DNA from 4 places in the Mesorhizobium koreense genome. Region 1 is predicted to be linked to each of the others. Evidence: predicted binding sites of a transcription regulator. Region 1 holds the regulator's gene; each other region holds the start of a gene.

Region 1 (7,137 bases):
GCGCGCGGGATTCTCCAAATGTCTGTTTCCTTAGACGATTTTCGGCCCATCCGGCCTGCTGCAATCGCGTGCATCACATCGGCCTGCAAGGCGCCTGCGAATGGGTCATGCAGGCGACATGAAACTGTCATCCAACTGTTACATGCGGCCGCTATGGGCACTCGCGGCGCAAAGACGCCACGCGAATGTCCCAACAGGAGCAGGCTCCATGATCACTCTCATCCGTTCGACCGCGCTGGCGGCTATGGCCGTCGCCCTGTCGATCACAACGGTTCCCGCCGATGCCGCCGACATCACCGGCGCAGGCGCCACCTTCCCCTATCCGATCTATGCGAAGTGGGCCGATGCCTACAAGCAGGAGACCGGAATCGGTCTCAACTACCAGTCGATCGGCTCGGGCGGCGGCATCAAGCAGATCAAGGCGAAGACCGTGATCTTCGGCGCCTCCGACGCGCCGCTCAAGGGCGAGGACCTCGATTCGACCGGCCTTGCGCAATTCCCGATGGTGATGGGCGGCATCGTGCCGGTCGTCAATCTCGAAGGTATCAAGCCCGGCGACCTGGTGCTGGACGGCCCGACCCTTGCCGACATCTTCCTCGGCAAGATCGCCAACTGGAACGACGAGGCCATCCAGAAGCTCAATCCCGACGCCAAGCTGCCGGATCAGGCCATCGCCGTCATCCACCGCTCCGACGGTTCGGGCACGACCTTCAACTTCTCCTATTATCTGGCTGACGTGAATGCTGACTGGAAGGAAAAGGTCGGTGTCGCCACGGCGCTGGAATGGCCGGTCGGCCTCGGCGCCAAGGGCAATGAGGGTGTCGCCAACAACGTCGCCCAGACCAGCGGTGCCATCGGCTATGTCGAATATGCCTACGCCAAGCAGAACAAGCTGACCTATGCCGACATGATCAACAAGGACGGCAACAAGGTCGAGCCGACTGCCGCCGCCTTCTCGGCCGCCGCAGCCAATGCCGACTGGTCTTCCCAGCCGGGCTACGGCGTCATCCTCGCCAACCAGCCGGGCGCGGAATCCTGGCCGATGACGGCCGCGACCTGGATCCTCGTCTACAAGAAGCCGGACAATCCGGACGCCACTGCCGACGCGCTGAAATTCTTCGCGTGGTCCTACGCCAAGGGCGACGACATGGCCGGAGCACTGGACTACGTGCCGATGCCGGACAATGTGGTCAAGAGCGTCGAGGAGATGTGGTCCAAGGATATCGTCGGCTCCGCAGGCAAGCCACTCTACGCCGAGTGACGACGGAATTGTAAAAGGTCGAGGACGGGAAAGCACATCGTTGCCTTCCCGTCTTCTTCAGCACGAGGGCCGCATGAGCATCACCGCAGAAACCGCGTATTCCTCGAGTTCGGCCGCGAACATCCGCGCGGCTGCTGTGCGGCGCTTCGCCTTCACCGATTCCCTGTTCCACATACTGACGCGCCTGTCCGCCGCCCTTGTCCTGGTGATCCTCGGCGGCGTCGCGGTCTCGCTGGTCGCCGGGGCATGGCCGGCGCTTTCAACTTTCGGCTGGTCCTTCCTGGTCACCGAATCCTGGAATCCGGTGACAGAGAAATTCGGCGCGCTTGCACCGATCTACGGCACACTCGTCACCTCGCTTATCGCCATCGTGATCGCCGTGCCGATCGGTATCGGCATTGCGATGTTCCTCACGGAACTCTGCCCACGTTCGTTGCGGCGGCCGATCGGTATCGCGGTCGAACTTCTGGCAGGCATTCCCTCGATCATCTACGGCATATGGGGTCTGTTCGTCTTCGCGCCGTTCCTGCAGGTCCATCTGCAGCCTTTCGTCATCAAGCTGTTCCATGGCGTCCCGGGGCTCTCCAGCCTGTTTTCCGGTCCGCCCTATGGCATCGGGCTGATGACATCGGGGCTGATCCTGGCGATCATGGTGCTGCCCTTCATCACGTCCATCACCAAGGACGTGTTCGACACCGTGCCGGCGGTGTTGAAGGAATCCGCCTACGGGATCGGCTGCACGACCTGGGAGGTGACGCGCCGGGTCGTCATTCCATACACACGCGTCGGCATCATGGGCGGCGTGATGCTGGGGCTCGGCCGCGCACTCGGAGAGACCATGGCGGTCACCTTCGTCATCGGCAACGCGCACCGCATCTCGGCTTCGCTGTTCGCGCCGGGCACCACCATCTCGGCCTCGATCGCCAATGAATTCACCGAGGCCGACGGCGAGCTCTACACATCCTCGTTGATCGCGCTCGGTCTCATCCTGTTTGTCATCACCTTCCTGATCCTCGCCGCGTCCCGCTTCATGCTGATGCGGATCGAGCGTCGCGCCGGAAGCTGAGAGGGAGCGTTCGAACGATGGCAGCCGCATCTTCGCGCCACAATCGCCGCAAGGCCCGCAACGCCCTGATGATGGGGCTGAGCATGGTCGCGGCGGCAATAGGGCTCGCCTGGCTGGCGCTCATTCTGGGTGCGCTGGTCTGGAAGGGGACTGCCGGCCTGTCGTTTGCCGTGTTCACCGAGATGACGCCGCCGCCGGGCGAAGCGGGAGGGCTCCTCAACGCCATCGCCGGCAGCGTCGTCATGACCGCGATCGCCATCGCGGTCGGCACGCCGGTCGGCATCCTCGCCGGCACCTACATGGCCGAATACGGCCGTTTCTCGAAGCTCACCGTCGTGGTGCGCTTCATCAACGATATCCTGCTTTCCGCCCCTTCCATCGTCGTCGGCCTGTTCATCTACGAGATCATGGTGCGGCCGTTGGGGCATTTCTCGGCGCTCGCCGGCGCCTTCGCGCTCGCCATACTGGTGATGCCGGTGGTGGTGCGCACGACGGAAGACATGCTGAACCTCGTGCCGAACGCGCTGCGCGAAGCGGGCACGGCCATCGGCGCGCCGCGCTGGATCGTCATCCGATCTGTTGCCTACCGTGCCGCGCTGTCGGGCATCGTCACCGGCGTGTTGCTGGCGATCGCGCGCATTTCGGGCGAGACGGCGCCGCTCCTGTTCACCGCGCTCAACAACCAGTTCTGGTCGAGCAACGTCAACGCGCCGATGGCCAGCCTGCCGGTGACCATCTTCCAGTTTGCGCTCAGCCCCTATGAGGAATGGCAGCAATTGGCATGGACCGGCGCGCTGATCATCACCTTCGCCGTGCTGATGTTGAGCATCGTCGCACGCGCCCTTACCGTCCGGAGAGAGGACAGATGACACAAATGCTGTCGCCGACATCCATCGCCGCCAGCCGGCCGGCCGCCGAAGAGGTGAAGCTCGAGGTGAGCAACCTCAATTTCTTCTACGACCGGACGCGGGCGCTGAAGGATATATCGCTGTCGCTGCCGGCGAAGAGCGTGACCGCCTTCATCGGGCCTTCCGGCTGCGGGAAATCGACGCTTCTGCGCGTCTTCAACCGCATCTACGAACTCTATCCGAAGCAGCGGGCCGAAGGCGAGGTGCTCCTCGACGGCCGCAACATCCTCGACAAAGGGCAGGACCTGAACCTGCTTCGCGCCCAGGTCGGCATGGTCTTCCAGAAGCCGACGCCCTTTCCGATGACCATCTACGAAAACATCGCCTTCGGCATCCGGCTCTACGAGAAACTGCCGAGGTCCGAAATCGACGGTAGGGTCGAGGAAGCGCTGAAGCGCGCCGCGCTCTGGACCGAGGTGAAGGACAAGCTCAACGCCAGCGGACTCAGCCTCTCCGGCGGCCAGCAGCAGCGGCTCTGCATCGCGCGCACGGTCGCGGTGAAGCCGGAGGTGATCCTGCTCGATGAACCGGCCTCCGCGCTCGACCCGCTCTCGACCGCGAAGATCGAGGAGTTGATCGACGAATTGCAGGCCGACTACACGATCGTCATCGTCACCCACAACATGCAGCAGGCCGCCCGCGTGTCGGCCCGCACGGCCTTCATGTATCTCGGTGAACTCATCGAATTCGGCGACACCGAGCAGATCTTCACCTCGCCGCATGACAAGCGCACCCAGGACTACATCACGGGCCGCTTCGGCTAGCCCCGCCTTCACAGGGACCGGATCATGAGAGAGCATACCGTCACCGCTTTCGACGAGGATCTGAAGGCCGTCGACCGGCTGATCCACGAGATGGGCGACCTCGCCGCCGCGATGGTCGGATCGGCGACCCGCGCGCTGCTCGACCTCGACAACCCGCTCGCCCACCACGTCGTGTCGCAGGACGCGGTGATGGACGCCATGCAGCGCGATCTCGACGAGCGGGCGATCACGCTGATCGCACGCCGCCAGCCGGTGGCGGGCGATCTGCGTTCGGTGGTGGGCGCCATCCGCATGGCAGCCGACCTGGAGCGGATCGGCGATCTGGCCAAGAACATCGCCAAGCGCGTCGGCGCGGTGGGCGAGGCGGTGCCGCCGCGCCGGTTCGCCCATGGCATCGACGCCATGACCGATCTCGTCCTCGGGCAGGTCGAGGGGGTCGTGCGCAAATACGAGGAGCGCGATGCGGAGGGGTTGAGCGGATTGCGCAGCGACGACGAGAAGATCGACATCCAGTATACGGCGGTCTTCCGCGAACTTCTGACCTATATGATGGAGGACCCGCGCAACATCACTGCCTGCACGCATCTCCTGTTCTGCGCCAAGAACCTCGAGCGGATCGGGGACCATGTGACCAATATCGCGGAAAACGGCTATTATATCGTCACGGGCCGGCAACTTTCGCCCGACCGGCCGAAGCAGGACGAAACGGCGAACGTACTGGCGGAATAGCAGACAGGCCGATGCCGATGATCGCACCGAAAATCCTGGTGGTGGAGGACGAAGAGCCGCTCTCCGTGCTCCTGCGCTACAATCTGGAGTCCGAAGGCTACCAGGTCGAAACGGTCATGCGCGGCGACGAAGCCGAGATCAGGCTGAGGGAGAACGTGCCGGACCTTCTCGTGCTCGACTGGATGCTGCCAAGCATCTCCGGCATCGAGCTTTGCCGCCGGCTCCGCATAAGACCCGAGACCGAACGCCTGCCGGTGATCATGCTGACGGCGCGCGGCGAGGAAAGCGACCGGGTGCGCGGGCTCTCGACCGGCGCCGACGACTATCTCGTCAAGCCGTTCTCCATGCCCGAATTCGTGGCACGCGTGCGGGCGCTCCTGCGGCGGGCGAAACCCGAGACACTTTCAAACGTGCTCAAGGTCGGCGACATCGTACTCGATCGCGAGACGCATCGCGTCTATCGCGGGGAGGCCGAGATCAGGCTCGGCCCGACCGAATTCCGCCTGCTCGAATTCCTTATGCGCAGCCCCGGCCGCGTCTTCTCGCGCGGCCAGTTGCTCGACAATGTGTGGGGCGAAACCATCTATATCGACGAGCGCACGGTCGACGTCCATGTCGGGCGCCTGCGCAAGGCGGTCAATGACGGCCGCTTGCCGGACGTCATCCGCACGATCCGCGGCGCCGGCTATTCCATTCAGGAGAGCTGACCAGCGTCCTGCGGCTTCAGGCAACCGCCCTCCCGCGTGCGGCCACGGAGGGCGGGTTTCCGGCGGCGAAAACCTCCTGGTCGAGGAAGGTCAGCGCGCGCATGGCGCAGCCTTCGCGGATAAGTGAAAGCTGGTCCGGCTCGGTGGCGAACGATATCGCTTCCTCGTGCTGGCCGCCGACGGTCCTCGCGATCGCGGCGCGCATCGGTCCCTCGATCAGGTCGAAGGCGCGCGCGCCGATACCGACCATCGCGACGGGCGCCGGATCGATCAGCGCGAACAGGCTGCCGAGGCCAAGGCCGATCGCCTCCCCGGCTTGCGCGTAGGCTCTCCGCTCCGGTCCGTCATGCGTACGCGCCGCCTCGGCGAGCGCCAGCATATCCCGGTCCTCGATATCGGCGATGAAATGGTCGCGGTCGGGCAGGGCGTGGGCGTTGCGCCAGATCGCATAATTGCCGGCATAGGCCTCGATGCAGCCGCGCCGTCCGCAGCGGCAGAGATCGCCGTCCGGGATATGGATCATGTGGCCGAACTCGCCGCCGGAAGAGCGCGTGCCTGTGAAGAGTTCGCCGTTCAGGAAGAGGCCCATGCCGATACCGTTCGACAGGAGCACGGAGACGAAATTGTCGCGATAGCGCTCCGGGTCGCGCCAGCGCAGCGCCACCGCCGTCATGTTGCAATCGTTCTCCACCGTGACCGGAAGGCCGAACGCCTTCTCCAGCGCATCCCCGAAGCGGATATTCCGGTGCGGCGTGATCGGCGACCAGAGCATCGCCGCTCCGCCTGAATCGGCGACGCCCTGCACGGCAAAGGAAATGCGCATCACCCTCGATCCGGCGGCGGCGCTTCTGGAGACGAGGCGGCCGACAATCCCGACCGCCTCCGCGATCAGCTCGTCCCGCGCAAGCGTCATCGTCGACAGCCTGCACTGCTCGGCCGCCACGATATTCCCGGCATAGTCGAGGAGCGTCGCGGAAAGCGTGTTCAGCGCCAGCAGCATCGTGACGACCGAACTCGTTTCGGGATTGAGGCCGAGAGCCACCTGCGGCCGGCCGCGTTTCGACACCGCCGTCCCGCCCTTCACCTCGGTGAGAATGCCTTCCTCGATCAGGTCGGCCGAAATCGCCGAAATGGTGGAATGGCTGAGCCCCGTAATTCCGGCGATCTCCGTACGCGAGGGTTGCCGGGCGCGGCGGACGGCGGAGATGATCATGGCACGATTGCGCCGCCTGAGATCGTCGTGGCGGATTCCGACCGTCATTTACACAATTCCTCCCGTGCCGTCGGGCGTCGGATCCAGCCGGGGCCGATCGGAGCCGCATGACAGCGCGTGAAGTATATTGACATGGATAAAAGAGTGAGTCATTCTTTTTTTCGAAGCTCGAAATAAAGAGCTTCCCAGAGACCGACGGTCTATTCATCGCGCCGGTTCGGCGCAGGGAGGAAATCATGGGAAAGTTTACGGCCGCCTTGCTGGCGGGTGCCGCGATCACGCTTTCGTTCTCGACGTTTGCTCAGGCGAAGGACAAGATCATCGGCGTGTCCTGGTCGAACTTCCAGGAAGAGCGCTGGAAGACGGACGAGGCCGCGATCAAGAAGCAGCTCGAGGCCGATGGCGATAAATATATTTCCGCTGACGCCCAATCCTCTGCGGAAAAGCAGTTGAGCGACATCGAGAGCCTGATCTCGCAGGGCGCCAACG
Region 2 (7,137 bases), 540 kb from region 1:
TCCGCGATCCGGGCAATCTCGGCACCATTATCCGCACGATCGATGCGGCCGGCGCCAGGGGCGTCGTCCTTGTCGGCGATTGCACCGATCCTTTTTCACTCGAGACCGTGCGCGCCACCATGGGATCGATCTTTGCGGTGCCTGTCGCGCGGGCATCCGTTGAAGCCTTTCTCGGATGGCGGCGGGATTTCCCCGGCCTCGTCGCCGGAACGCATCTCAAGGGCGCGGTGGATTACCGCTCGGTCGATTTCAGCGGCCGGCCGGTATTGCTCCTCATGGGCAACGAGCAGCAGGGTCTGCCCGACGATCTCGCCGCCGCCTGCGACCGGCTTCTGCGCATCCCGCAGGCCGGCCGTGCCGATTCGCTCAATCTTGCCGTGGCCACCGGCGTCATGCTCTTCGAAATCCGCCGCAACGCCCTCAGGATCGATCCGGAACCGGCCAAGTGAAACTGCGCTCCTTACTGCCCTATCTCCTGATCGTGGTCGCCGCCATCGGCGTCGATCAATGGGTCAAGCAGCTCGTCGAGAACGGCATGGGCCTGCACGAGCAGATCGATCTCCTGCCTTTCCTGGCGCTCTACCATGCGCGCAATACCGGCATAGCCTTTTCGCTGCTAGCGGATTTCGGGGATGTCGGCCTCATACTGGTCGCGCTTGCGGTGATCGCGGTCGTGCTGATGCTTGCCATGCGTACGAGCGACCGGCAGGTGCTGGCCCGGGCTGGCTTCGCGCTGGTCGTGGGCGGCGCGATCGGCAACCTCATCGACCGCGCGACGCTCGGCTACGTGATCGACTACATCCTCTTCCACACGCCGGTCTGGTCCTTCGCGATCTTCAACCTCGCCGACGCGTTCATCACCGTTGGCGCCGGCCTCGTGCTGTTGCAGGAGTTCGTCGATTGGCGGCGCGATCGCCACACGAGGGAGCCGGAACCGCCCTCCGGGCGTTGACGGAAGCAAGGCAACGGTCCAAGCGGTGCTGAAAACGGAGAAAAAGATGTCCGATACGTTCAAGGCCATTCTCGTCTCGCGCGACGAGGAAAAGAAACAATCGGTCTCGACCGTCGAACTCGGCGATGCCGATTTGATGGAAGGCGATGTCACCGTCGCCGTCGAAGCGACCACGGTGAACTACAAGGACGGGCTCGCCATTACCGGAAAGGCGCCGGTCGTGCGGCGCTTCCCGCTCGTCCCGGGCATCGATTTCGCCGGTACGGTGATCCAGTCGAGCCATCCGGACTGGAAGGAGGGCGATCGTGTCGTCCTCAATGGCTGGGGTGTCGGCGAAACGCACTACGGCGCCTATGCCGGCCATGCCCGCGTCAAGGGCGACTGGCTGGTGCCGCTGCCTGAGGGCTTGACTGCCCATCAGGCCATGGCCGTCGGCACGGCCGGCTACACGGCCATGCTCTGCATCCTGGCGCTGGAGCGCCACGGCATCACGCCGGCACGCGGCCCGGTCGTGGTGACGGGCGCGGCCGGTGGGGTCGGCTCGGTCGCCATCTCGATCCTTTCAAGGCTCGGCTACCATGTCGTCGCCTCGACCGGTCGGGCCGCCGAGGAAACCTATCTGCGCGACCTCGGCGCCGCGGAGATCATCGCGCGCGACGAATTGTCGGGCCCGGCAAAGCCGCTCGGCAAGGAACGCTGGGCCGGCGGTGTCGATGCGGTCGGCAGCCACACGCTCGCCAACGTATTGTCCATGACGTCCTATGGCGGTGCTGTCGCCGCCTGCGGGCTGGCGCAGGGCATGGACTTGCCGGCGAGCGTCGCCCCGTTCATCCTGCGCGGCGTCTCGCTGCTCGGCATCGATTCGGTGATGGCCCCAAAGCCCATCCGCATCGAAGCCTGGCGGCGCATCGCCTCCGACCTCGATCATACCAAGCTTGCCGCGCTTTCCACCACCATCGGCTTCGACGGCATAATCCAGGCCGCCCACGATATCGTCGAGGGTAAGGTGCGTGGCCGCATCGTGGTCGATATGGATTGAGAAGTGTCGCTTCGCTAAAATTGTAGCGAAGGCCCAAAACCTTCCCTAATCGGTGTTCCGCTATCCTCCATGGCGAGATGGCGGAACCAGGCTTTCATTCGGATACGGCGTTTGCGACGGACGGCGGCGATGCGGCCCCCGTAGCGCGTGCCGCGCCGCATGTCGTGTCCCCGCTTCCTGTGCCTATTGCCGCGCCGCGCCCGCTCGCCGGCCGCATCTCCGCCACGCCCGGATATCTGCTCTACGCGATGACCTTCATCGCCGTCATGCTTTCAGGCCTCGCCCATCTCTCGGGCTCTCCTCATTACCTCTCCGTCGCCATTCTGATGGTCGGCATCGCTTCTTTCCTGATCGGCTGGCGTACGCGCAACGAAGCGGCCAAGGTCGGCCGCATCCTCGATGGCGAGGCCGCCAGCCGCGCCGAGATCGAGACGCTCGCCGACCGCATGTGGGAATTGCAGGAAAGCGAGGAACGCTTCCGAGGCTTGATCGACGCACTCGGCGACATCGTCGTCCACCGCGACCGGGACGGCCATATCGTCTATGCCAACCGTGTGCTGGCCGATCTTGTCGGCTGCCCGCAAAAGGCGCTTTCCGGCAAGACGCTCTCCGAACTCGGGATCGAGATCGGCGTGGTGCCCGATGCCGCCTTCGCCGAAGGCGAGTGCCTGAGTTCCACCGATGTCGCCATTCGTTCCGGCGGCGAGACGCGCTGGTATTCCTGGATCGAACTCTCCGTGCGCGACAAGGCGAGCAACGCCGTCTCCCACCGCGCCATCGCGCGCGACATCACTGCCCGCAAGCGCGCGGAAAAAGCCTCCGTGGCGGCGCGCGAGCATGCCGAATTCGCCAATCTCGCCAAGTCGCGCTTCCTGGCGACCGTCAGCCACGAGATACGCACGCCCATGAACGGCATCATGGGCATGGCCAAGCTTCTGGCCGATACCCGCCTGTCGCCGGAACAGCGCACCTATGTCGGCGCCATCTCCACCTCCGCCAGCGCGCTTCTCGCGCTGATCGAGGACCTGCTCGACTTCTCTAAGATCGAAGCCGGTCGCTTCGATATCGAGCCGCAATCGGTGTCGCCGCGCGAGATCGTCGAGAATGTTTGCGAACTTCTCGCCGCCAAGGCATACGCCAAGGGGATCGGGCTCGGCTGCTATTGCGCGCCGGACGTTCCGGCGATCATCGCGGCCGATCCGAACCGCTTGCGGCAGGTACTGCTCAATCTGATCGGCAACGCGGTGAAATTCACCGATGAAGGCGGCGTGCAGGTGACGGTGGAAGCCGCCGGGACGGCGGCTTCATCCTCGATCCGCTTCACGGTGGTCGATACCGGTCCTGGAATGCGCAAGGCCGACCTGGAACGCATCTTCCAGGAATTCGAGCAGGCGGATGGCACCTCGACGCGCAGATATGGCGGCGCCGGCCTCGGCCTTGCCATTTCGAAACGCATCGTCGAGGCGATGAGCGGCCGCATCGGCGTCGATAGCGAAGCCGGTGTAGGCAGCCGGTTCCATGTCGAACTGCCGCTTGGCCGCATGACGACGCTCGGTGCCCGGTCGAAGGTGCTGGCGGGCCGCGGGATCGGCATCCTCTCGCCCAACCGGGTCGAGCCGGAACTGATCGCGCGGGCCGTCGAGGCTTGCGGCGGCTCAGCGGTCGTCGCCGACAGTGTCGCAGCACTTGCCCGCGAGGCAGAGGCCCGGAACGTGGAACTTGACTCGATTCTTGTCGATACGGCGCTGGAAGAGCCCGATGGTGGCATCCTCAAGCGGCTTCGCCACAAGCTCGGCGGGTCTTTCGAAGCCATAACGCTGATCGCTCCTTCGGATCGGGGACACCTCGCCGAATACCGCCAGGCCGGCTACGCGACTTTCCTCGCCCGCCCGGTGCGCGGCGAGACGTTGCTGCGCGTGCTGCTCGCCGCGAAATCGGCCGACCCGATCCTCAAAACGCCGGAAAAAGCCGAACCGGCCGGTACCGGTCTGCCGGAAACCGGAGAAACCGCCTTCAACGTCCTCATCGCCGAAGACAACGAGATCAACGCCATGCTGGCGCGGGCGGCACTCTCCAAGGCGGGGCATCGCGTCCGGCTCGTCACCAATGGCCGGGCGGCGGTCGACGCCGTGATCCATGCCCAGGCCGGCAGGCGTTTCGACGTAGTGCTGATGGACTTGCATATGCCGGTCATGGACGGGTTGGACGCCATCGCGCTCATCCGCAAGCACGAGGAAGAGCACGGCGCTCCGCCCGTTCCCATCATGGTTCTTTCCGCCGACGGGCAGGAGACGACACGGCATGCCGTGCTGGCCCACGGCGCTACCGGTTTCGTCTCCAAGCCGCTCGATCCGAAGGCGCTCGCGGAGGCGGTGGCCGAACAAGCCGTTGCATGAGCGGCCGAACTCCGGCATCCTTGCCGCCAAATGCGGAACTGCCACGAAACTGTCATTCTCCTGTTGCAGGGACCGGCTAAGGGCCGGTCCGGTGACCGAATCGGGAGAACCATCGATGCGGGCGATGATGCTGGAACGTAAGAATAATCCCGTATCCGGCCGGGCGCTTCCCGCAACGCAGCGCAAGGACGTGCCGGCCGGCGGCGTGCTCGGCCGCATCGGCCGGCTGGAGGTACGCCTGGCGCGGGATGCGGAGGAAATCGCCGCCGCGCAGGAGGTTCGCTTCCGCGTCTTCTACGACGAACTCGGCGCCCGCCGCGATGCGGTCACGGCGGTTGAGCGGCGCGATTCGGACCGTTTCGATTCGGTCTGCGACCATCTCCTCGTCGTCGACACGGCTATCCACGGCCCCGCAACGCAGCAGATCGTCGGCACCTATCGCCTCCTGCGCCAGGAGAGCGCGATTGCCGCCGGCGGCTTCTATTCCGACGAGGAATTCGAACTCGAGGCGCTGATCGCCCGCCATCCGGGCAGGCGCTTCCTCGAACTCGGCCGTTCCTGCGTACTGCCGGCTTACCGCTCGAAGCGCACGATCGAGCTTCTCTGGCAGGGCATCTACGCCTATGTCGGCTACTACGATATCGCTGTCATGACCGGCTGCGCCTCCTTCCACGGCACGGTGCCGGCGGCGCATGCCGAGGCGCTGTCCTTCCTTGCCCAGAATTGCCGGGCCGATCCCGAATGGGACGTGCGCGCCGTGATCTCGCGCTACCACACGATGGACCTGATGCCGCCCGAGGCTGTCCGTTCCCGCTCGGCGCTCGCCGCCATGCCGCCGCTCATCAAAGGCTATCTCAGGCTGGGCGCCCGGATCGGCGACGGCTGTGTCATCGATCGCGATTTCGGCACGACGGACGTGTTCATCATCCTGCCGATGGAATTCGTTTCCGAGCGCTACCTGAATTACTACGGCGCCGAGGCCGAGCGCTTCAACGCGTGAATTCAGGACCTGCGGCGCAAGACCCTTGACGCGGATTGAACGGCCGGCCTCTTCGGTTTTACCGCCCATTTGATTACGCCAGCCTCCCTGTCGTAGTGTGCTTCGGCATTCATGTGGGAGGTCGCCAATCGATGCCGGACACGCGAAGCCGTTTTCTGCGCGAATTGGCGCGATGAGTTATCAGTTTGATTTCCAGGATGTCTTTGCCGCCTGGCCCGAGCTTGCCTGGGGCGCGCTCCATACCCTCGTCCTGTCAGGCATTGCGATGGTCATCGGCATGGTCGTCGCCGTCGCCGGAGCACTCGGCAAGACCTCGGGTCCGAAGCCCGTCCGCATCGTCATCGACGCCTATATCGAGCTGATCCGCAATACGCCTTTCCTGATCCAGATCTTCATGATCTTCTTCGGCCTGCCTTCGCTCGGCATCCGCCTGTCGTCCAACACCGCGGCGGTGATCGCGCTGGTCGTCAATGTCAGCGCCTATGGCATCGAGATCATCCGGGCCGGCATCGAGAGTATCCACGCCGGCCAGATCGAAGCCGGCAAGGCGCTCGGGCTAAGGCCGCTCCAGATATTCCGCCTCATCGTCCTCAAGCCTGCCATCCAGGCGATCTATCCTTCGCTGACAAGCCAGTTCATCCTTCTCCTTTTGAACTCCAGCGTCTGCTCCGCCATTGCCGCGACCGAACTGACGGCGGCGGCCGGCGACATCCAGTCGCGCACCTTTCGTTCCTTCGAGGTCTATTTCGTCATCACCTGCATGTATTTCGCCATATCCGCCTTCTTCTGGGGTGTTTTCGGCTCCATCGAGAAGAACTTCCTGCGCACGCCGGGCAAACGGTAGGGGAACGGCGATGCGCGAACTCGGTTCGGGGGATCTCTTCTACATTATCGGCGCCATCCGCTGGACGCTGCTACTCTCTCTTTTTGCCTTCGCCGGCGGCGCTTTCGGCGGCGTGCTCGTTGCGCTCGCCCGAACCGGCCGTTTCCGCTGGTTGCGGCTGGTCGCGGCCGGCTTCATCAAGATTTTCCAGGGAACGCCGCTTCTGATGCAGCTTTTCCTGGCTTTCTTCGCGCCCGGCATCTTCGGGATCAGCGTCGATCCCTGGGCGGCGGCCGCGCTCGGCCTCTCGCTGCACGCCAGTGCCTTCCTCGGCGAGATATGGCGCGGCTCGATCGAGGTCGTGCCGGCGGGCCAGACCGAAGCCGCCACCGCGCTCGGCCTGCGCTATTGGCCGAGGATGGCGTTGGTCATTGCACCGCAGGCGATTCGCATTGCCATCCCGCCGACGGTCGGCTTCCTCGTGCAACTCATCAAGGGCACGTCGCTTGCCTCGATCATCGGCTTTGTCGAGCTCACGCGCGCCGCCCAGATCGTGAACAACGCCACCTTTCACCCGTTCACGATTTTCGGGATCGTGGCGCTTGCGTATTTCGCGATTTGCTGGCCACTTTCCGTATACAGCCGGCGGATGGAACGCCGGCTTGCCGTCGCCCGGCGTTAAGCTGCCGATCGCGTGGAAACGAAAACCAAAACAAGGGAGAAACGTTCATGACAATGACAATCACGCGCCGCGGCTTCGGCATGGTGGCGGCTGCCGGCCTCGCCACCGCGGCTTTCGGCATTACCGTGGCCGATGCCGCGACGCCGGACGAAATCAAGAAGAACGGCACGCTCAAGGTCGGTGTCCTGGTCGACTATCCGCCCTTCGGCGGGACCGACGCCAACCAGCAGCCAGCCGGTTATGAC
Region 3 (7,137 bases), 670 kb from region 1:
CAAGCGGCTGGCGTGGCATGCGTACCCTCTCGTTCGAGCCGATCGCGTGAACCTCCGCGAGCTTGATGTTCTGGACCAGATTGGTCGAGACGTCGAGATCGAGCAGCGGACGGAACCAGCGGTAGATCGTAAGCGCTTCCGCCGTGCGGCCGGCCTTCATGAGCTGGTAGACCGCGACGGTTTCGGCAGGGAAGGCGGTCACAAGGCCGGCGATCCAGCCTACCGCGCCGACCGAAAGCGCCTCGAAGGCCAGATTGTCGACGCCGGTGAACAGGTCGAAGCGGTCGCCGAACCGGTTGACGATGTCGATCGAGCGGCGGATCTCGTCCGAGGATTCCTTGATGGCGACGAAATGATCGTCGTTCGCCAGTTCCGCCATGATGTCGAGCGTGACGTCGACCCGATAGGCGATGCGGTTGGAATAGATCATCACCGGCAGGCCGCCGGCAGCCGCGACGGCCTTCAGCGTGGTGACCGTCTCACTGGGATTGGTGTGGTAGATCGGGCTCGGCACGATCATCAGCCCGTCGGCGCCTGCCTTTGCGGCGCGTTTGGCCAGCGAGACCGCGTCGCGTGTCGCCGCTTCGTTGATGGTGAGGAGCGCAGGCTTGCGTCCCGCCACGCCCTTCATCGTGTTGAAAACCTCAAGTTTTTCGTCATGCGAGAGCATCGGGCCTTCGCCGAGCGAACCGCAAGCGATCAGCCCGTCGCAGCCGGCATCCATCAAAAGCGCGAAGCAGCGCTCCATTTCCGCATGATCCAACTCGTCGCCGTCCGTGAACTTCGTCGTAACGGCGGGCATGACACCTGACCACATGGCCTTATCTCCTCTGATATATCTGTGATATATTTGCTATCGCGGGCGCTTGTCAAGCGAATTCCGCTCTATGCGGAAACGGCGGTGCGCCGCTGATTTTCTCATAAACTTGCTTTTACGTAAGCAATGGCTTACTCAGGTGTGATGACCGCATCCGACCCGTTCCACGCGATCAGCGATGCCACGCGGCGTCACATTCTGGAAGAACTGAGACGGAACCCCAGCACCGTCAACGCTCTCGCTGCGGGGCTGCCGATTTCGCGTCCCGCCGTTTCCCAGCACCTGAAAATCCTGCTCGATGCAAGGCTCGTCACCGTGGAGGTGTCTGGCACGAAACGCATCTACGCGACGAACGATGCGGGGTTCATCCGCCTCAACATCTGGCTCGACCAGTTCTGGAAAGGCTGAAGGACTACGCCAAAACCCTATAGGCCGATGGTCAGGTCCGCCATCGACAGGCTCCTTGTCATTGCCGCCCCGGAGCGATGGAGCCTAAAAACACCCTTCCCGAAAGCGGACACCGGTTTCGGGATAAAGGCATGCGAAAAATCAGGAACCTGAAGCGTATACAGCGAACCTAAAGGGTCGCGGCGCGCCTTAGTGCCTTGTCTTCAGCTTTTCGATTTCGTCTTTAAGTGCCAGTTTTCGTCTCTTAAGGGCGGTTATTTCGAGTTCGTCGGTTGAGGGATGGGTCAGGGCTTCGTCAATCTCGCGCTCTATGTCGCCATGCTTTCTCTGCAATTCCTCAAGATGGGAAGCGAGAGCCATGATTTCTTCTCCTGTTCCGTTTTCCTCGTCAGGCCGGTACATGGACATCTGTCGCCGGACATTGCATGTGACGGCCGGATGACAGTGTGCCACCGGAATATGGCGAAGTCGAATGCGCGGTAGTAGCATTTCCGGTGTTGTCGTAATGTGCTATGAATCAATACTGCAGCGCATTGCGTGGCCGGCTTCCGCCGGGAAGGCGCCGGGGAATCTGGATTCATGTCGGAACAGGAACAGGCCGGAATTCGTCTCGAATTCGCGCGCCTGAAGCAGGAGCATGCCGATTTCGACGCAGCCATCAACGCCATGATCGCCATGGGTTGCGACGCCCTGCAGATTCAACGGATGAAAAAGAAGAAGCTGGCCATCAAGGACCGGCTCAAGGACCTCGAGGACAAGGTTATCCCCGATATCATCGCCTGAGTGCGATTCGCGCCCGAGGATCGATCTGGCGAAGAAGACGCTGGCGGGGGAAGATGACAGCGTCGAGTCGTCGCTCGCGGGCGCGGTTTCATGTTAATCAGCATGATGGACCATGCCGGGGAAATTCTGATTCTGACCGGGGCGCCGGGCTCGGGGAAAACCACGGCGGCGCGGATGCTCGCCAAACAACCAGGCTCCGCGAAAGTGCATCTTCATTCGGATGAGTTCTGGCATTTTATCAAGAATGGAGCGATCCCGCCCTATCTGCCCGAAGCCCATAGGCAGAACGCCATAGTCATCGACGTTCTGGCAGGGGTTGCGGCCGGCTATGCCAGGGGCGGCTATTTCGTCGTCCTCGACGGCATTCTTGGGCCATGGTTCCTGCAGGCGTTCGGGCAAGTTGCGGCGCCGATCCACTATGTCGTCCTGCGGCCGCCGCTCGATGTGGCTATCCGGCGCTGCCGGGAACGCGGCGGCGATACGCTGACCGATCCGGCGCCCATAACCGCGCTTCATCAGCAATTCGGTTCGCTCGGTCCGCTTGAGCGGCACGTCTTGCTGACCGAGGGTCAGACGCGCGAGGAAACGGTAGGTGCGGTATCCGATGCCGTGCGCGGCGGCGCGTTTCTGCTGACAAAACCACCGCGCCGGTGACCGGTGCCCGAAGAGGCCGGATACCGCCTTTCAGGTCATGGCTGGAATTGGAACCAGCGCAGTCAATTTCTTGCGGCGCCCGACCGTTTCCTCTATGCGGCGGTCTCGAAACATGAAGGGGCAAGACATGTCGCGCGCCGATGTCGCCATCATCATGGGCAGCCAGTCGGACTGGCCGACCATGCGCCATGCCGCCGAGACGCTAGCCGCGCTCGGCGTCGGCTTCGAGAAGCGTATCGTCTCGGCGCACCGCACGCCGGAACGGCTCTACGAATTCGCGCGCGGCGCCAGGGATGCCGGCTTCAAGGTCATCATTGCCGGTGCGGGCGGTGCGGCGCACCTGCCCGGCATGGCGGCGGCGCTGACGCCACTTCCGGTGCTCGGTGTTCCCGTCGAGTCGAAAGCGCTTTCGGGCCAGGATTCCCTGTTGTCGATCGTGCAGATGCCGGCAGGCATCCCAGTCGGAACGCTGGCGATCGGACGCTCCGGCGCCGTTAACGCGGCGCTCTTGGCCGCTGCCGTGCTGGCGCTTTCCGACCCCGCGCTTGCCGGGCGGCTCGACGCCTACCGCGCCCGGCAGACCGAGGCGGTGGCTGATATCCCGGGGGATGAGGAACCAAGGGGCGACGCATGAGCAAGCCGCTCGCGCCGGGCGCCGCGATTGGCATCATCGGCGGCGGCCAGCTCGGCCGCATGCTGGCGATGGCTGCTGCCCGGCTCGGCTACCGCACGGTCGTGCTGGAGCCGCAGGCCGATTGTCCCGCGGCCCAGCTTGCCAACCATCAGATCGTCTCCGCCTATGACGATCCGGCAGCACTCGACGCGCTTGCCCGGCAAGCCTCGGTCGTCACCTATGAATTCGAGAACGTTCCGGTGGAAGCGGCGAACCGCCTGGCGCTCAGCGTGCCGGTCTTTCCGCCGCCGCGTGCGCTCGAAGTGTCGCAGGATCGCCTGGCCGAAAAGACATTTCTCAACGCTAACGGAATATCCACAGCCGCGTTCCGGGCGGTGGATAATGACGGGGATATCGCGGCTGCGCTCGACGCGTTCGACGGCAGCGGCGTGCTCAAGACGCGCCGGCTCGGCTATGACGGCAAGGGTCAGAGGGTCCTCCGCTCAGGCGAGGTGAGGAGCCTCGAAGGTACGTTCGTGGCAATGGGCAACGTCCCGCTGATTATCGAAGAACTTGTATCCTTTGAATGCGAGATATCGATGATCGCCGCGCGCGGCAGCGACGGCTCGGTCGCAGCATTCGATCCCGCCCGTAATGTCCACCGTGAAGGCATATTGCGCAGCTCGACCGTGCCGGCCGGTGTTCCGGAGGAGATCGCGGGGGAGGCGCGGCGGGCGAGCTTCAGGCTGCTCGAAGCGCTCGACTATGTGGGCGTCATCGGCGTCGAATTCTTCGTAGCGGCCGACGGCCGCGTGCTTGCCAACGAGTTCGCGCCGCGCGTCCACAATTCCGGCCACTGGACCGAGGCGGCCTGCGTCGTCTCCCAGTTCGAGCAGCACATAAGGGCCATCGCCGGCCTGCCGCTCGGGGAGCCCGGCCGGCATTCCGACTGCGTCATGGAAAATCTGATCGGCGATGATATGGATCGCGTGCCGGCGCTGCTTGCCGAGCCAAACCTGCTGCTGCATCTCTATGGCAAGGCGGAAACCCGCCCCGGCCGCAAGATGGGGCATTTCACGCGGCTGTCTTCGGGAGTATAGCCAGCCTGCCGGCGCGTGGACGCGAGGTTGACAGACGCGCCGCTCGTCGTTTATGAGCAGGCCGATTGCGGCGCGCCTTCTGGCGCGTCTTTGATTTCAGGCCCAACGGGCCAAGCTGAACGGCTCGGAAAATGAAGATCAAGAACTCGCTCAAGGCACTGAAAGCCCGCCACCGCGATAACCGCCTGGTCCGTCGCAAGGGCCGTATCTATGTAATCAACAAGACCGCGCCGCGCTTCAAGGCGCGCCAGGGCTGAGCGTGACGCCAGCCTTTTCTGATCCGTCTTTTTGATTTGATATTGGGCCGCGCGGGATTAGATTTCCGGCATGCGCGGTCTCTTTGTTTTACTCTCCCTGACGCTATTCGCGGCCCCGGCCGTGGCCGCCGACAATGCGGTTACCGAGCCGACACCTTCAGTGAAACAACTGCCGACAACGCCCGTCGCTGCTCCGAAGGCAGGCAACCCGCTCGAATCGGCGCACGCCAAGCGGCTCGACAAGCTCTTCTCCGAATTGAAGCGGGAGCGTAACGAGCATGTGGCGGATCGCATCTCGCGGCAGATCTGGCAACAATGGCTCGATTCCGGCAGCGCCACGGTCGATCTTCTGATGCAATGGGCGAACGACGCCATCCAGACGAAGAAATATCCTGTCGCTCTCGATTTCCTCGACCAGATCATCGCGCTCGATCCCTCTTACGCGGAAGGCTGGAACCGGCGTGCGACCGTCCACTACATGATGGGCGACTACACCATGTCGATGGCCGACATCGACAAGACGCTGCAACTCGAACCGCGTCACTTCGGGGCGCTCGCAGGCATGGCGGAGATCCTCAAGGATACCGGCCGCAAGGAGCTGGCGCTCAAGGCCTATGAGCGGGCGCTTCAGGTCTATCCGATGATGCGCAGCGCCCAGAGCGCGGTTGAAACACTTACCCAGGATCTGGCCGGCCAGGATATCTGACCGATTCCCGAGGGACCCGAGGCCGTGCCGCAACCGGTGCCTCGCTGTGCTCCGGCGCTCGAGTTATATGCCGCCCAATCCGTCCGAGCCGATATAGGCGATGCGAAGCATGTTGGTGGCGCCGGGCGTCCTGAGCGGTACGCCGGCGGTGACGATCACCCGGTCGCCAGGCCGGCCGAAATGCTCCTCGAAGGTGATGCGGCAGGCCCGGTCGACCATGTCGTCGAGGTCGGTCGCGTCCTCGGTCACCACGCAATGCGTGCCCCATACGAGCGAGAGGCGCCGCGCCGTCGCCACGACGGGTGACAGCGCGATGATCGGCACCTGCGGGCGCTCGCGCGCGGCGCGCAGGCCGGTGGTTCCGGAGGCCGTATAGGTGATGATGGCCGACAGGTTGAGCGTCTCGGCGATCTGCCTCGCCGCGGCTGAAATCGCGTCGGCGCCGGTCGCCTCCGGCGGCGAGCGCTGGGCATTGATGATGCCGGGATAGGTCGGGTCGCGCTCCACCTCGACGGAAATCGCGTTCATCATCGAAACTGCCTCGACCGGGTATTTTCCGGCGGCGGATTCGGCCGACAGCATGATGGCGTCGGCGCCCTCGTAGACGGCCGTGGCGACGTCGGAGACCTCGGCGCGGGTCGGTACGGGTGCGGCGATCATCGATTCCAGCATTTGGGTGGCCACCACCACCGGTTTGCCGGCGCGCCGGGCGGCGCGGGTGATCTGCTTCTGGATGCCCGGAACGGATTCGACCGGCATCTCGACGCCGAGATCGCCGCGCGCGACCATCAGCGCATCGGAAAGCTCGATGATCTCGGCAAGCCGCGCCACGGCCTGTGGCTTCTCGATCTTGGACAGCAGCGCGGCGCGGCCGCGCGCCACCTTGCGCACTTCGGCCAAATCCTCCGGCCTCTGGATGAAGGAGAGCGCGACCCAGTCCACGCCGGTTGTCAGCACGGCGTCCAGATCCTTGCGATCCTTGTCGGTCAACGCGCCCACCGGAAGCGTCGTGTCGGGGACGCTGACGCCCTTCCGGTCGGAGATCGCGGTGCCGGAGACGACGCGGCAGCGGACCGAACGGCTATTCGTTTCCTCCGCCACCAGCGTCAGTCGGCCGTCGTCGATCAGCAGGCGGTCGCCAGGCTGGATGGATTGCAGGATTTCAGGGTGTGGGAGAAAGACGCGGGTGGTGTCGCCCGGTTCGGGATTGTCGTCGAGCGTGAAACTCTGGCCGGGCTTCAGTTCCGCCTTGCCGTTGGCGAACGTGCCGACCCTGAGCTTCGGCCCCTGCAGGTCGGCCAGGATGCCGATTGGCCGGCCGACCTTTCCCTCGACGGCGCGGATGCGCGCGACGAGTGTGCGCATCGTCTCATGGTCGGTATGGCTCATATTGATGCGGAAAGCGTCCGCGCCGGCCTCGAAGAGTTTCTGGATCATCGCCTCGTCGGAGGAGGCAGGGCCGAGGGTGGCGAGGATCTTGACCTTGCGGCTGCGTCTCATTGACTGTCCGATCCGGGATTACCCGATCCGGTAACAGCGGCGGCACCGTTCATCGCGGGCTGATCGGTCAATTGCACCATCCAATTCGATTGCTTGCCCGTATCGTATTCCTTGAAGCCGGCGCGCTGGAAACCGCGCGCGAAGCAATCGTTGACGCCGGCGATCTTGAATTCCTTATCGGCGACGCACATGTTGACCGGCCCGTCCCAGCGCCCGCCATGATCGGCATCTTCCGCGTAAAGATAATAATAGCGCGAGGAGAGAGGGCCTTCGATGAGGGTCTTGCAGGTCGATCCTTC
Region 4 (7,137 bases), 250 kb from region 1:
TCCGTCACGACCCTGTGCCTTGCATTGATCTCGGTCGTGATACGGTCGCTCAAGCCCTCCTCTTCGCTCTCCCAGACCTGGATGCCGCCGACCGGGCGGATCAGATCGCCGAACGGCCCCGCGCCCAGCAGATCGCGGTAGCAATCGAGGTTACCGCGATGAAGTTCCGAAAGCGCGTCCGCCGCCGCGTTGACCACATCCATGCGGCCCGCCCGCACCCAGCGCAACAACCACGGCGCGGCCTTGAGCGCATAGCCCGGGCGCAGTGCCAGCGGTCCGAGCGGATCGGCAAGCCAACCCGGGACTTGCCGCAGCATTCCCGGCAGCGCGACGGGCACATTGCAATCATGCCGGACCATGCCGGCATTGCCGTAAGAGGTGGCGCTGCCCGGCGGCAACGGATCGACGATCGTCACTTCGAAGCCGGCCCGAAGAAGATAGGCGGCGGTGCTGACACCGACGATCCCCGCGCCGATGACCGCTACTTTCTTGCCGCGTTCGCCCATCGAGAATTCCCCAAGCCGGCCGACGATCGTTCTTCCCGGCGATATGTCACAGAAAGCTCTGCGGGTCGATATCGACCTGCACGCGCACCGAGCCGCGCGGCTTCGGACCCGCCGCAAGCATCGCGCGGACAAAGCCCTGCATGTCGGCGTCGCGCCCGCCATGGATGAGTAACCGAAAGCGGTGACGCCCCGCTAAGAGCGCCAGCGGCGCTTCTGCCGGCCCCAAAACTTCGATGCCGGAGGCGGGAGGCGCGGCGCGGCGCAATGCCCGCGCATGGGCTTCGGCTTCGGCGCGTGTCGCCGCGCTGACCACGACACCGGCAAGACGGCCAAAGGGAGGCAGTTCGGCCGTCCGCCGCTCCGCGATCTCGCGGCTGTAGAAGGCTTCGGCATCGCCGGAGACGATCGCCCGCATCACCGGATGGTCGGGCTGGTAGGTCTGCAGCAGGCCGAGGCTCTTCTTGCCGGTTCGGCCGGCACGGCCCGTCACTTGGCTCAGAAGCTGGAAGGTACGCTCGGCGGCGCGTGGATCGCCGTTCGCGAGGCCGAGATCGGCGTCGACCACCCCGACCAGTGTCATCTCTGGAAAGTGGTGGCCCTTGGCGACGAGCTGGGTGCCGATGACGATATCGGCCTCGCCCTTGGCGATGGCTTCCAGCTCCAGCCTCAGCCGCTTCACGCCGCCCGTCAGGTCGGAAGAGAGCACGATGGTCCGGGCCTTGGGGAATCGCGCGTCGATCTCCTCGGCAATGCGCTCGATGCCGGGGCCGCAGGCGACCAGATGGTCGAGCGTCCCGCATTCGGGGCACGCTTCGGGCCTCGGCTCGGCATGCCCGCAATGGTGGCAGACAAGCTGCCCTCGGAAGCGGTGCTCGACCAGCCAACTCGAGCAATCGGGACACTGGAAGCGATGCCCGCAAACGCGGCAGAGCGTCAGCGGCGCATAGCCGCGCCGGTTGAGGAACAGAAGCGCCTGCTCGTCACGTTCGAGCGTCTTCCCGATTTCTCCCAGAAGGGCCGGCGACAGGAAATTGCCGCGCGCGGGCGGCGAGCGCCGCATGTCGATGGCACGTATATCGGGCAGCGGCGCCTCGCCGAAGCGTGCCGGCAGGACAAGCCGCTCGTAACGGCCTTGCTCGGCGTTGACGCGGCTTTCGATCGACGGCGTCGCCGAGGCGAGCACTACCGGAAAGCCGCCGATATGGCCGCGCACGACCGCCATATCGCGGGCGCTGTAGAAAACACGATCCTCCTGCTTATAGGCCGGGTCGTGCTCCTCGTCGACGACGATCAGCCCAAGGTCCCTGAACGGCAGGAAGAGCGCCGACCGCGCACCGGCGACGACCCTTACCGCCCCTTCCGCGACCTGGCGCCAGACACGCTCGCGGCTGCGCGGCGCGAGGTCGGAGTGCCATTCCGCCGGTTTCGCACCGAAGCGATCCTGGAAGCGCTCGAGGAATTGCTGGGTGAGCGCTATTTCGGGCACCAGCACCAGCACCTGCCGGCCCTCTTGCAACGCCGCAGCGATCGCCTCGAAATAGACTTCCGTCTTGCCGGAACCGGTGACGCCGTCGAGAAGTGCGACCGAAAAGCCCTGACCTGCCTTCTTCCGAAGATAGGCCGCGGCCTCGCGCTGGGCGGGCGTCAGTTCGGGAATATGGTAGCCCGGATCGGGCGCCGCCACGATGGGCCTTGGCGGCAGTAACACCGGCTCGAACGTGCCCTGCTCGCGCAACCCGTCGATGACGGTGGAGGAAACGCCCGCCGCATGTGCAAGGCCCGAACGCGTCCATGCCAACCCGTCGCCGGCATGTTCGAGCACGCGCTGACGCGCATCCGTCATCCGCTCGGGCAAGGTTCCGGTGAAACGCAGCCCTTCGAGCGGCGGCTCCGGATCGAAGGCTGCCGGCACGCGCAGCACCATCCGCGCCACCATGCCCGGCGCTGAAAGCGTGTAGGCCGCGATCCATTCGATGAAGCGGCGCATGTCGGCGTTGACGGGCGGACAGTCGAACACCTCCTCGATGGCACGCAGCTTTTTCGGATCGACGGCGCTGCATTCACCGTCCCATACGACACCGGCAACCTGGCGCGGACCGAGCGGCACGCGCACGATCGCGCCCGGCCCGGCCGTCATGCCTTCGGGCACGGCATAGGAGTACGGTTCGGCTGTCGGCACCGGCACCAGCACCGGCACGACCTGTCGTTCGCGCGAATCTTCTTTCATGGCGCGTGACCTTGCCCGCACTTTGCACTAAATCAAAGCCAACGATGCGGCGGATGCCCGCCGCTCCATGTTAATGAAGGAGACGGCAATGAAATTTTTCGTCGATACAGCCGACCTAAAGGAAATCGAGGAACTGAACGATCTGGGCCTCGTCGACGGCGTCACCACCAATCCCTCGCTCATCATGAAATCGGGCGGCAAGATTCTCGATGTGACGAAACAGATTTGCGACATCGTCAAGGGACCGGTTTCGGCGGAAGTCACCGCGACCGATTACGACGGCATGATGAAGCAGGCCAAGGTGCTCGCCGGCATCGCCGAAAACATCGCCATCAAGGTACCGCTGACCATGGACGGGTTGAAGGCATGCAGGGCGTTGCGCGCACAAGGCCGCATGGTCAACGTCACGCTCTGCTTCTCCGCCACCCAGGCGCTTCTCGCCGCCAAGGCCGGCGCGACCTTCATCTCCCCCTTCGTCGGCCGCGTCGACGATATGGCCGATGACGGGATGGAGATCGTCTCGGAGATCCGGACGATCTATGACAACTACGATTTCAAGACGGAAATCCTCGCCGCCTCGATCCGCACGGTGAACCATGTCAAGCAGGCAGCCCTCATCGGTGCCGACGTCGCGACCGTCCCGGCTAAAATCCTCAAGGCGCTTTACCAGCATCCGCTGACCGACAAGGGCCTGGAATCCTTCCTCGCCGACTGGAAGAAGACCGGCCAGACCATCGCCTAGGTCATAGTTCGGATGCACGAGGAAGAAGCCGAAGCCATCGCCCGCGAAGCGCTGGAAACGCTGAAGCGCGGGCGCCAGATCGAGCCTTTCTCGCTGCGGCGCCCTTCCTTCACGGCACGCGAGGCCTATCGGGTCACGGCGGCACTGCGCCGATTGCGCGAGGAAGACGGTGCGGCATCCATCGGTCGCAAGATCGGCTTCACCAATCGCGGCATATGGTCGGAGTACGGCGTCTACGAGCCGATCTGGGGCGATGTCTACGATACGACTGCCAGCGAGATCCCGGCGGACGGGGTGATTCGCGTCTCGCACCTGCCAGAGCCGAGGATCGAGCCGGAAATCATGTTCGGCCTTGCCGACGATTTGCGCCCCGGCATGAACGAGCGGGAAATCCTGGCCGCTCTCGCCTGGGTCGCGCACGGCTTCGAGATCGTGCATTCGATCTTCCCCGGCTGGCGCTTCACCGTCGCCGACTGCATCGCAGACGGCGGGTTGCACGGCGCGCTGGTCGTCGGGCCGCGCCGCGCCATCCAAGCGGATGAACGCGAGGCTTTGTTCGAGGCGCTGCCGAGCTTCGCAATCGCGCTCCATCGCAATGGAGAGGAAGCGGATATCGGCAAGGGCGCGAATGTGCTTGACGGTCCGCTGAGCGCGCTGAAACATCTGGTCGAGGTGTTGGGGAGCGACGACCTCAATCCGCCGCTCAGGGCCGGCGAATTGGTGACGACCGGAACACTGACCCGCGCCTTTCCGGTCACGGCAAGCGAGAAATGGTCGACGACGCTATCGGGCATCGACCTTCCCGGATTGGCGATCACGATCGGCTGACAGGCTTTTCCTGCGCCCGGAAATCGGCATCCGGATCGGCGGCAAGACCGAAAACCGTATGCTCTTGCAGACGCGCGATCACTTCGCCCGGCTCGCCTTCTAGGTCGGCAGCCGGGATCGGCCGGCCGATCGTGACGGAATAGGAGCGACCCTTCTTGTTGAGCAATTCGCGGAAGATCGTCATGTCGCGCAATTCCGTCGAATATTTCGATAGGAAGTAGAAGAGACCTGAATTGCGCGCGGTCATGCGCGCGGGAACGACCGGAAAGTCATAGCGCCTGGCGAGCGAGATCAGCGAGGTCTGCCATGGCCGCTCCGTCAGCTTTCCCTCATGCCAGTAGGCGATGCGGCCCGAAGGGAAAAGCACGATCGCCCGCTTTTGCATGAAGGCGCGAGCGGTCAACTCCAGCGTGTCGCGGCTCTTGGCATGGGTCTTCTCGTCCTGTCGCCATTCGACCGGGATGATGAGGTCCCGGAAGCCGGGGGCGACACGTTGTGCATCGCGGTTGGCGAAGATCGCCATGTCTGGCCGGATAGCCTTCAGAAGCTCGAAGACCGCGATTCCGTCGGCAATGCCCGTCGGGTGACTGGGCGCAAGGATGAACCCGCCGCTCAAGGGAATGTTGGGAAGGCCGATCACATCGACATCCAGCGACAGCAACGCGCCCAGATGCGCCATCGCATCATGGCCCGACATGCCGGCGATCTCGTCGGCCAGTGAAACGGCGCGCCTGTATTGGAAAGCACGGTAGAGGATCGGGCGCAAAACGGGCCACAGCGCCGTCTTCGACAGATGCGTGGCACGTTCTTCGATCAGCTGGTCGATGATATGTGGCTCGCGAGGCGTAGAACCGGGCAATTCGCCGGCAAAGGCTTCAGCGAAGGAGGACGGCGCCGTACGGAGATCCATTTGCAACCCGCTCGGTTCAGGCCCGTTCGATTCAGGGTTGTCTGTCTGAACTCTGTGACGCCGCAATGACATCCGATCCGTAAACCCGGCGGGTATGCGAAAGTTCCCCGCGGTCGAGGCCTATTTCTTCCCTTCGCGCACGAGATCCTGCGCGATGGCGAATCGCAGAAGCTGGGCCAATTCGCGCGCGGCACGCTGCTGCGCATCGTTTTCGGCACGCAGCGCGGCGTATTGCTGGCGTGGAACGTCGATCGAGGAGGAGATATTGCGGCTGCCTTTGGCGACCGTTTTGCTGGTCGTCACGTCGACCAGTGTATAGTTCGCCGTCAGGGTCAGGATGGCGGCGGTCGGGACGTTGACGTCGTCACGCGTGGAGGCGGGAGCCGTCGCACTCGACATAAGCTGGCTGGAGACGTTGAGGTCCAGCGTATAGCGGGGGTTCGTCGCCTCGCCGGCGCCGCCGCCCAGCAGGAAGATCAACTCGTTGCGCACCAGTTGGGCATAGCGTGTCTTAACCGGATTAACCGCGACCGACGCCAGCTCCGCGGCAGTCCCGGCGGACGCGCCGGCCGAGGCCGGGTCCTCCTTCATGTAGAGGGGCCGAACCGTGCAGGCGGAGGCGGTGACCGCCAGACCGGCAACGAATGCGAATGCGAAGAGCGGGCCTTTCCGTTCACGCAACGACATTGACGATCCTTTGTGGAACCACGATCACCTTGCGCGGCGGCCTGCCCTCCAGCGCCTTCTTGACGAAATCGAGGTCGAGCGCCGCCCGTTCGACGGCACCTTGATCCGCGTCGCGCGCAATTGTCAAATCGCCGCGCTTCTTGCCGTTGATCTGCACCGGCAATGTGATTTCCTCATCAACGACCAGCGCCGGGTCGAACAGAGGCCAGGCGCGCTCGGCGACCAGTCCTTCGCCACCGATCGCGGCCCAGCATTCCTCGGCCAGATGCGGCATCATCGGCGCGATGATGACGGCAAGCGTCTCGACAGCTTCGCGCAACGCGGCGCGGATGGCAGCGTCGTCCTTTCCGGCGGCAAGCTCCGCAAGCACGGGCTGCAGGACATTGGCGAGCTTGTATATGGCGGCAACGCCCGTGTTGAAGGCCAGCCGCTCGATCGATTCGCCGACCGCCTTCAAAGTGCGGTGCACCGACCGGGAGATTTCGGCAGCCGGCCCCTCATGCGCCGGCCGCGCCTCGACGCCCTTCAGGAAGGGCGCGGCATCCGACACCATGCGCCAGACCCGTTGCACAAACCGATGCGCACCCTCGACGCCGGCCTCGGTCCAGATGACATCGCGGTCGGGCGGAGAATCGGAGAGCATGAACCAGCGCGCCGTATCGGCCCCGTAGCCGGAGATGATGTCGTCGGGATCGACCACATTCTTCCGCGACTTGGACATCTTTTCGATGGAGCCGATCGTCAGCTTCTCGCCGGATGAAATGAGCGTGGCGCTACGCTTGCCGTCCACCTCATCGATCCTGACCTTGGCCGGCTCGATCCATTGCGCGCTCGGCCCACTGCCGAGCCGATAGGTCTCGTGCACCACCATGCCCTGCGTGAACAGCCCCTCGAAAGGCTCCTCGACCGCGTTGACATGGCCGGTCGCCTTCATGGCGCGAACGAAGAAGCGGGAATAGAGCAGATGCAGGATCGCGTGCTCGATGCCGCCGATATATTGATTGACCGGCAGCCAGCCCTGCTTTCCGTCGACATAGGCGAGCGTCGTCGGAGCGCTCTCGTTCCACGGATCGGTGAAGCGGGCGAAATACCAGGACGAATCGACGAACGTGTCCATCGTGTCGGTATCGCGCACCGCCGCCTTACCGCATTTCGGGCAGGAAACATGCTTCCAGGTCGGATGACGGTCGAGCGGATTGCCCGGCTTGTCGAAGGTGACATCGGTCGGCAATTCGAC

Evidence for each region. Region 1 encodes PhoB, which activates phosphate uptake and scavenging genes when phosphate is short. Its sites were predicted from a motif close to TGTCATNNANCTGTCAT; they were not measured.
Region 2: a site for PhoB is predicted at 4,427-4,443, ahead of olsB (l-ornithine N(alpha)-acyltransferase). Genes of this name have one in related genera too.
Region 3: a site for PhoB is predicted at 1,653-1,669, ahead of RBH77_RS07365 (YdcH family protein). Genes of this name have one in related genera too.
Region 4: a site for PhoB is predicted at 5,268-5,284, ahead of RBH77_RS05455 (1-acyl-sn-glycerol-3-phosphate acyltransferase). Genes of this name have one in related genera too.

Annotation. Positions count from the first base shown of each region.
Region 1 is NZ_CP134228.1:867,725-874,861, forward strand. Features, by position in the region: gene pstS (phosphate ABC transporter substrate-binding protein PstS) at 209-1,261, shown strand; gene pstC (phosphate ABC transporter permease subunit PstC) at 1,335-2,327, shown strand; gene pstA (phosphate ABC transporter permease PstA) at 2,345-3,196, shown strand; gene pstB (phosphate ABC transporter ATP-binding protein PstB) at 3,193-3,999, shown strand; gene phoU (phosphate signaling complex protein PhoU) at 4,024-4,728, shown strand; gene phoB (phosphate regulon transcriptional regulator PhoB) at 4,746-5,435, shown strand; gene RBH77_RS04085 (ROK family protein) at 5,452-6,696, opposite strand; gene xylF (D-xylose ABC transporter substrate-binding protein) at 6,885-7,137, shown strand, end outside.
Region 2 is NZ_CP134228.1:327,668-334,804, reverse strand. Features, by position in the region: gene RBH77_RS01500 (TrmH family RNA methyltransferase) at 1-449, shown strand, start outside; gene lspA (signal peptidase II) at 452-952, shown strand; gene acuI (acrylyl-CoA reductase (NADPH)) at 999-1,991, shown strand; gene RBH77_RS01485 (ATP-binding protein) at 2,069-4,387, shown strand; gene olsB (l-ornithine N(alpha)-acyltransferase) at 4,503-5,387, shown strand; gene RBH77_RS01475 (amino acid ABC transporter permease) at 5,560-6,231, shown strand; gene RBH77_RS01470 (amino acid ABC transporter permease) at 6,242-6,892, shown strand; gene RBH77_RS01465 (transporter substrate-binding domain-containing protein) at 6,946-7,137, shown strand, end outside.
Region 3 is NZ_CP134228.1:1,541,494-1,548,630, forward strand. Features, by position in the region: gene RBH77_RS07355 (dihydrodipicolinate synthase family protein) at 1-817, opposite strand, end outside; gene RBH77_RS07360 (ArsR/SmtB family transcription factor) at 962-1,225, shown strand; gene RBH77_RS07365 (YdcH family protein) at 1,415-1,585, opposite strand; gene RBH77_RS07370 (YdcH family protein) at 1,805-2,008, shown strand; gene RBH77_RS07375 (ATP-binding protein) at 2,114-2,662, shown strand; gene purE (5-(carboxyamino)imidazole ribonucleotide mutase) at 2,790-3,296, shown strand; gene RBH77_RS07385 (5-(carboxyamino)imidazole ribonucleotide synthase) at 3,293-4,375, shown strand; gene ykgO (type B 50S ribosomal protein L36) at 4,507-4,632, shown strand; gene RBH77_RS07395 (tetratricopeptide repeat protein) at 4,703-5,338, shown strand; gene pyk (pyruvate kinase) at 5,402-6,838, opposite strand; gene RBH77_RS07405 (DUF1036 domain-containing protein) at 6,835-7,137, opposite strand, start outside.
Region 4 is NZ_CP134228.1:1,114,519-1,121,655, reverse strand. Features, by position in the region: gene RBH77_RS05475 (NAD(P)/FAD-dependent oxidoreductase) at 1-506, opposite strand, end outside; gene RBH77_RS05470 (primosomal protein N') at 553-2,733, opposite strand; gene fsa (fructose-6-phosphate aldolase) at 2,822-3,475, shown strand; gene RBH77_RS05460 (2-keto-4-pentenoate hydratase) at 3,488-4,303, shown strand; gene RBH77_RS05455 (1-acyl-sn-glycerol-3-phosphate acyltransferase) at 4,290-5,213, opposite strand; gene RBH77_RS05450 (LPS assembly lipoprotein LptE) at 5,334-5,900, opposite strand; gene leuS (leucine--tRNA ligase) at 5,887-7,137, opposite strand, start outside.